2 regions of the Agarivorans sp. Alg241-V36 genome follow, and region 2 is predicted to be linked to the other one. Evidence: predicted binding sites of a transcription regulator. Region 2 holds the regulator's gene; the other holds the start of a gene.
What was found. The regulator LexA, encoded in region 2, represses DNA repair genes until DNA is damaged. The targets are predictions, from matches to a motif close to TACTGTATNNNNATACAGTA.

Region 1: the regulator LexA is predicted to act here: its motif matches at 1,224-1,243, upstream of G6R11_RS20015 (SOS response-associated peptidase family protein).

What each region holds. Positions count from the first base shown of each region.
Region 1 is NZ_UNRE01000010.1:141,963-145,770, forward strand. It holds gene G6R11_RS20005 (super-infection exclusion protein B) at 79-717, shown strand; gene G6R11_RS20010 (methylglyoxal synthase) at 719-1,174, opposite strand; gene G6R11_RS20015 (SOS response-associated peptidase family protein) at 1,288-1,854, shown strand; gene G6R11_RS20020 (gamma-glutamylcyclotransferase family protein) at 1,896-2,489, shown strand; gene pykF (pyruvate kinase PykF) at 2,548-3,808, opposite strand, start outside.
Region 2 is NZ_UNRE01000006.1:367,541-371,348, reverse strand. It holds gene coxB (cytochrome c oxidase subunit II) at 6-1,073, opposite strand; gene lexA (transcriptional repressor LexA) at 1,404-2,051, opposite strand; gene G6R11_RS15725 (SDR family oxidoreductase) at 2,420-3,160, opposite strand; gene G6R11_RS15720 (haloalkane dehalogenase) at 3,288-3,808, opposite strand, start outside.

The DNA of each region.
Region 1 (3,808 bases), on a different contig from region 2:
GCGGCCTTATTATTATCTGGCACAGCCCTTGCTATCACTACCTGCGAAGAGTCAGCTTTTTGTCAGGAGTGCAAAACAATGGAATTTTTAGGACGTTTAATCGCCCGCTGGGGCATATTAGACATTTTTATGGCGTGGGTACTTACTGCCAGTGGAATGTTACTGCTTATTCCCAAGCAGTGGTTGCCTGAAGCAGGCTTAAACGCGCAACTGAGTATGGTATTAACCATTAGTTGTGTCGCGGGTTTGGCTTATTTTCTTAGCCGCAGTTTGTTGTTGATGGTGACTAGTATCACGGGCACTGTTCAGCATCGTCGTGAATTGCAAAGACTCGCTTCGATGATCTCGTGTTTGGATCATTCAGAGCGTGCAATTTTGCGCGAGTTTATTATTACTCGCCGCAGCGTATTAAGTCTGCCTTTAAAAGAACCTGCCGTAGCAAACTTAATGGAAAATGGTGTGTTAAAACCAATGAATGAGCAACATGTTCATGAGCAACGAAGCAACGTGGATATGATGATCAATTTAGCGGCTCGGCCATTACTGAGTTATAAAGCCTTGGGTTTACCGGTTGGTAAGTTAAACGAGGAGCAAATTGAGCATTTAAAATCAATTCGTCCTCGCTTTTTACAGCCAGATTACAAAGCAAATCGTACTCACTCTGGGAAACTATTTAGGATCCGCGCTGGTGATACAGAAAGCCAGACTGCGGCCTAAGTTAACTAGTGCGCTGTTTTAAGTAACCCGCGTAATCGGGTACATCTACCGAAAACTCCTGATTAAAGTGGCGGCTGGCTAAGATAAATTCAGCCGTCGCTTGGTTGGTGGCCATAGGTATATTCCATACCGCTGCCAAGCGCAGTAGCGCTTTTACATCAGGGTCATGAGGAACCGCATCAAGTGGATCCCAGAAGAAGATCATTAAATCTATTTTACCTTCCGCAATCATCGCGCCTAATTGTTGGTCACCACCCATAGGACCACTTAATAAGGCTTCTACTTCAAAACCCTGCTGTGACAATAGTGTTCCGGTGGTGCCGGTACCAAATAGTTGATGCTTCACTAAATCTTCGCGATGATTTTTCGCCCAGTTTATTAATGCCGTTTTCTTATGGTCGTGGGCGACCAATGCAATACGTTTGCGAACGTTCATAGTGCGGGTAGTTGTATTCATGTTACCTCTTAAATACGATTAGTTTGAAAGCGTTTACTGCAGATTATGTTACTGTTTGTACTTACTATTAGCTAGCAACAGCCAGCAGATAATCAAGGTGGGATAACAAAAACGTGTGCGGTAGCGTAATGATTGGCGGTGAATATGAAATACGACAAGCCATAGGCGTGGATTCGTTATTTTTAGATTTTGGCGAAACTAAGCAGTATAGGCCTAGTGAGTCATTACCAGCTCTAATTGTTGAGCAAAATGCTTTACGTTGTAAGCCTTTTACCTGGGGAGTAAAACATCCTCATCATTCCCAGCTTATTATTAACGCTCGAGCAGAAACCGCCGCGGATAAACCTATGTTTAAAGACGCTTGGAAAACACAGCGTTGTTTACTGCCGGTAAAAGCTTGGCACGAATGGCGTAATCAAGAGCGTTTTGAGTTCAGCCTTGAGCATCAAAATTTGTTGTTGCTGGGAGGTTTATACCTGCAAACTAACGCAGAGCAGAAGCATTTGGTGGTACTTACTCAAACTGCTGCCAGTGATTTACAGCAATATCATCATCGCATGCCTTTATTGTTCGAGCTTAAACAAGGTTTGAGCTGGCTCAGTGGTGAGCATTGTGACTATAAGGCGGAGCAGTTTCATTATCATGTGTCGAGCAATAGCCCGCAGCTAGGTTTGTTTTAGTGACAAGTATTTTTATCGCATCAGATCTCTAGGAGTGATTAATGATTTACATTTTTGGTTATGGCAGTTTAATTGATGCAGATTGCAGACAGCGTACCTTTCCTGGTGAACATGCTTACGCTGCGCGCTTACATGGGTATCAACGTTATTGGAGTGGTTTAAAAAGTGCAGAAGATCGCTCGGCAGTGGTTATCACCCCAGATAACAAGGCCAGTGTGAATGGGGTATTGATTCCTTTTGATGAAAGCTTCTTGCCAGAGTTAGATAAACGCGAAGAAGATTATGACCGAGAATTGCTCGATGTTTCTCAGCTCGATCTCCTAGATGCTCTGCCACAAGCTGCAGTTAGAATTTATACTTATGTGGCTAAAGAGTATTGGCATCCACAGAGCAATAGCCCCATTCTGCAGTCTTATTTAGATGTGTGCTTGCGTGGGTGTTTGGCGGTAAACGAGCAATATGCTCGCGAGTTTTTGCTTTCAACCAATTATTGGGTAAGCCATTGGTTAGATGACCGCCATCAACCAATTTATCCAAGGGCTATAAATATGGATGCTTTAGCCTTAGAGCAAATAGATTCGATATTAAATGATATGGCGCATTTAGCAGACTACAAGCCGGCTGCACAAAGCTAAAAGCGCGGGCATAAAAAAAGGCGCCTAAGGCGCCTTTTTTAGCTTCAATAAACGTAGTTTACAGTACGTGTACAGAAGAAGTGTTAGTAGTACCAGAAGGTACTAGTGCACCAGATACCATAACTACGATGTCGCCTTTGTTAGCAAGACCTGATTCCATCGCTAAGTCTTTACCAAGCGCGTAGAAAGAGTCAGTGCTTTCAATGTTTTCAACAACGTGAGGGATAACACCTTTAGTTAAGCAAAGCTGAGCAGCAGTCTTAGTGTTAGTAGTAATTGCTAAGATGTTAGCTTGTGGGAAGTATTTACGAACAGATTTCGCAGACTTACCACCTTCAGTAGCAACAACAATAAGAGGAGCACTTAGCTTCTCAGAAGTTTCTACAGCGCCTTTACATACCGCTTCAGTGATGCGTAGTTTACCGCTATCACGTGCTGGATCTAAGTTAGAAGGCATTACTGCGTCAGTACGACCACAAATAGTTGCCATAATAGATACAGCTTCTACTGGGTATTTACCTTTAGCAGACTCACCAGAAAGCATTACTGCATCGGTACCGTCTAGGATTGCGTTAGCAACGTCGCCCGCTTCTGCACGAGTTGGACGTGGGTTTTTGATCATTGAATCAAGCATTTGAGTTGCAGTGATAACCAATTTACGTGCGCGGTTACACTTCTCAATCATCATCTTCTGAGCGAAGATTACTTCTTCAACTGGGATTTCAACACCTAAGTCACCACGAGCAACCATGATGCCGTCAGATACTTCTAGAATTTCGTCGAAGTTATCTACACCTTCTTGGTTTTCGATTTTAGAGATGATTTGGATCTTCTCGCCGCCATTCTCTTTAAGAAGTTGACGAATTTCTAATACGTCTTCTTTCTTACGAATGAAAGATGCAGCGATGAAATCAACACCTTGCTCACAACCAAAGATTAAGTCGCCTTTATCTTTAGCAGAAAGAGCAGGAAGTTGAACGATAACGCCAGGAAGGTTAACACCTTTGTTTTCGCCTAAGTCACCGTTGTTAAGAACAGTACACTTAACTTCGTCATCAGATACAGCGATAACTTCCATTTCGATTAGGCCGTCATCTACTAGGATGATGTTGCCTACTTTCAAGTCAGCAGCAAAACCAGGGTAAGTTACCGCTACGCGAGTTGCATCGCCGATTACTGTTTGGTCCGTAGTGAAAGTGAACTCTTGACCAGCAACTAGGCTAACGTCTTCGCCGCCAGCTAGTTTAATAGTGCGGATTTCTGGACCTTTGGTATCCAATAAAACAGCAGCAGATTTGCCAGTGTTCTTAACAACTTCA
Region 2 (3,808 bases):
TCTCCCTACTGCGCTGCGTTTTGCACGGCCACAACATCCTTGGCCTGCACTAAATCACCGGTATCATTACCCCAAGCATTACGCTCGTAAGTAATTACAGCAGCCAGTTCTTTTAAACCTAGCTGTTTACCAAAGGCTTGCATTGCAGTGCCTGGTACCCCGTGTACAACCACTTCGATGTGTTTAGTTACATCCCCCACAGCAATTGGGCTGTCTTTAAGACCAGGGAATACACCCGGTAAACCTTCACCATTAACTTGGTGACAAGCCGCACAGCTCTTGTCGTAAACTTTTTTGCCTAGCGACATCAGCTCATCCTGTTCCATGGTCATAGCCACCAGCTCTAACTCTTGGGCTTGCTTAGCTAGATAAGCCGCCTCTTCTTCGGCTAGCCAGGTATCGTAGTCGGCCTGAGTTTTAGCAATAACCACAATCGGCATAAAGCCATGGTCTTTACCACATAACTCAGCACACTGGCCGCGGTATATACCGGGTTTATCAATGATGGTCCAAGCTTCGTTAATAAAGCCTGGGTTGGCGTCTTTTTTAACTGCAAAATCAGGTACCCACCACGAGTGGATAACATCTTCTGAGGTCATCAAGAACCGCACTTTTTTATCGATAGGCAATACCAGTGGGCGGTCTACCTCAAGCAAGTAGTTTTTGCGTTTTTCCAGTTTGCCGTTAACTTCATCCATATCAGAAGCCAGCACGCTGTAGAACTCTAATTCACGGTCAAAGTACTTGTAATGCCACTTCCACTGAGAACCCGTAACTTGAATGGTGATATCGGCATCGGAAGGATCTTCCATGGCCAGCAGGGTTTTAGTGGCAGGGATCGCCATTCCAATCAAAATAATGAAGGGAATAATGGTCCAAATAATTTCTACTTTGGTACTTTCATGAAATTGAGCCGGCTTGGCTCCTTTAGACTTACGATGATGAAAAATAGCCCAGAACATGGCGCCAAACACCAGCACCCCAATAGCACAACAAATATAAAAAATTGTCATGTGCAGGCCATAAACCTGCTCACTAATGGCGGTAACACCCGGACGTAAGTTGAATGACATTTCTTGCGCAAATACTTGCGACGAAAAGAATGTCAGCATTAATAGCTGAATCCATCGGCCCACAGCGCTCTCCTTTGCTAGTAGCCAACGACAACAACTCTCCAAACTAGGAAAGTAGCTGCAGAAAAAGGGAAATCCCCCACCCCAAAAGTAGTAGACAGCAACAGCTAAATACAAGCTACTGCTTATAAATTAACCCCTAAGTTAAAGAAATGTAAATATATTGTTGAGATTTTTATGGATAAACACGAAAGATGTGATGCTAACGACAAAAGCCCAAATCAGGCTGATTTGGGCTTAAAAAGGGCGGAACTTATTGCTATGTAAGGCTTACATCCAATCGGCAGTGCGAATAATACCTACCGCTAAACCTTCTATTTCGATGCTTTGATATTCTAAATCAACTTCAATAGTAGAGAGCTCTTCATTCTCTGGATGCAAGTAAACCATTTTACCGTCGCGCTCAAAACGCTTAACAGTAACATCGTCTTCTAAACGCGCCACCACCACTTGGCCGTTGTGAACATCATTGGTTTTATGCACAGCCAGTAAATCGCCATCCATTATGCCAATATCCTTCATGCTCATACCTTGCACCCGCAGCAAATAATCTGCATGAGGGTTAAACAAGTTAGCATCTACCGCATAGTGCGACTCTACATGTTCTTGCGCCAAAATAGGCTCACCGGCAGCCACTTGGCCAATTAAAGGTAAACCCGGCTCTGCTTCCTCGGCCGCAGACTCATTGGCACTGGCGGGCAAGTACGCTTCACTTAAACGGATACCACGCGAAGCCCCCGGGATCATCTCAATAGCGCCCTTTTTAGCTAAAGCACGTAAGTGCTCTTCCGCCGCATTAGCTGAGCGAAAGCCTAACTCCTTGGCAATTTCTGCGCGAGTTGGCGGCATTCCGGTATCGGAAATATGGCGGCGAATAAGTTCAAAGACTTCGGTTTGACGAGGTGTTAAGGGCTTCATAATTTACCTGTAGGTTTATACAGCACACTGTTAGTATATACAGCATAAATAATGAAGCAAGGCTTTATCTAAATCAGTGACTTATTTGTAGGTTTCAGTTTCATTGGAATTCTTTCCGCTACTTTGAAACTACACCCTATATTTTTTGACGTACATCACAAATAAGCAGAGGTTGGAATAAAGAAGGATACGAAGAGTCTAGGTAGCTCATTTTTGGACAGAACTGTGTCAGTGCTTCTTCTAAATTAGCAGTTCATGGACTACCTGAGGTATTGAAAACCTCTAATCAGGTGTCCAAAATTACTCATCCATTACAACAGATCATGGTCGACACACGTCATATCGACCACACATACTGTTAGTGCCAGTTAAAACTCTTGTACTGTAGGGCGCAGTACAATCTCGTTTACATCAACATCGTTTGGCTGTTCAATCACATAAGCGACAGCATTAGCGATAGACGTCGCTGAAATGGCATCGTTATACACCTCATTCACAAATTGAGAGATCGTTGCATCTGAGGTGCCATGTTTAAGCTCAGAATCAATAAGTCCAGGTGAGATGACAGTTGTGCGAATATTACGACCTACCTCCATACGTAGCCCCTCACTAATTGCACGAACGGCAAATTTAGTACCTGCATACACACTGCTCGCTGGCGAAACTTTATGACCAGCAACAGAGGAAATGTTAATAAAGTGACCAGTTTCTTGTCGCTCAAACACTGGAAGTGCAGCTGCAATACCATTAAGTACACCCTTTATATTCACATCGATGGTGTCATTCCACTCTTGTACTTTCAGCGCACTTAAAGGTGAAAGCGGCATAATACCAGCGTTATTGATCATCACATCTGCGCGACCAAACGTCGTTACTGCCAAGTCAACCAGTGCTTTAACGCTCTCACCTATAGTGACATCTGTTGCCAATGCTACTGCCTGACCATTTTCGCTTTGAATTTCAGCAACAATCGCGTCCAGTTTTTCAATGCGGCGCGCACCTAACACCACTTTTGCACCCTGAGAAGCCAGTTTTCTAGCCATTGCCTCACCTAGTCCACTGCTTGCGCCTGTAATTACAACTACTTTGTTTTCAATATTTGTCTTCATATAACTGATTCCTAGGTTTAACTTCTCGGAAGATTGGTTTGTAAGTTCACTGTGTTTAGAACAATACGGCATGCTCAAAAATGCTTATGAGCATTTTTGAGCATATGTCAGGGCTGAATGAGTACAACTAAATCATAGTAAATGAAGCAAGAGCTTGCTCTGCTACTTCAACACCATACTCTTGAACAAAGTGACCCGCTTCTTCAATTTTCATTGGCTCAGGGCAACCTTTGATCACCGCTTTTAGTTGCATCATCGCTGCCTCACCTAAGATTGCATCTTTCATTCCTATCGCCATAAAGCTTTCACCGCTCCATTCATTTGACCAGAACTCAATCGCACGAAGTCCATACTTCACCGCATCATCATCCGCATTCGTTGGGATCATCTGTGGGAATCGTTTCACGCCAACTTTGTAGGTTTTGTCAGGGAATGGCGCGTCATACGCAATTGCATCCATCACATTGACAGCTGCGCCAGCATCACATGCTATGACCCCTGCTACTGGTAATTCTGAAATTGTTTCATTAAGAGCCATCCACTGTACTGCGGCTTCAGCCAGCGGTTCACCATTTGAGATAGCAGTGTTCATCACAATAAGTTTTTTGAAACGATCTTGCATATCCATTGGTATCGTCAAACCAAGGC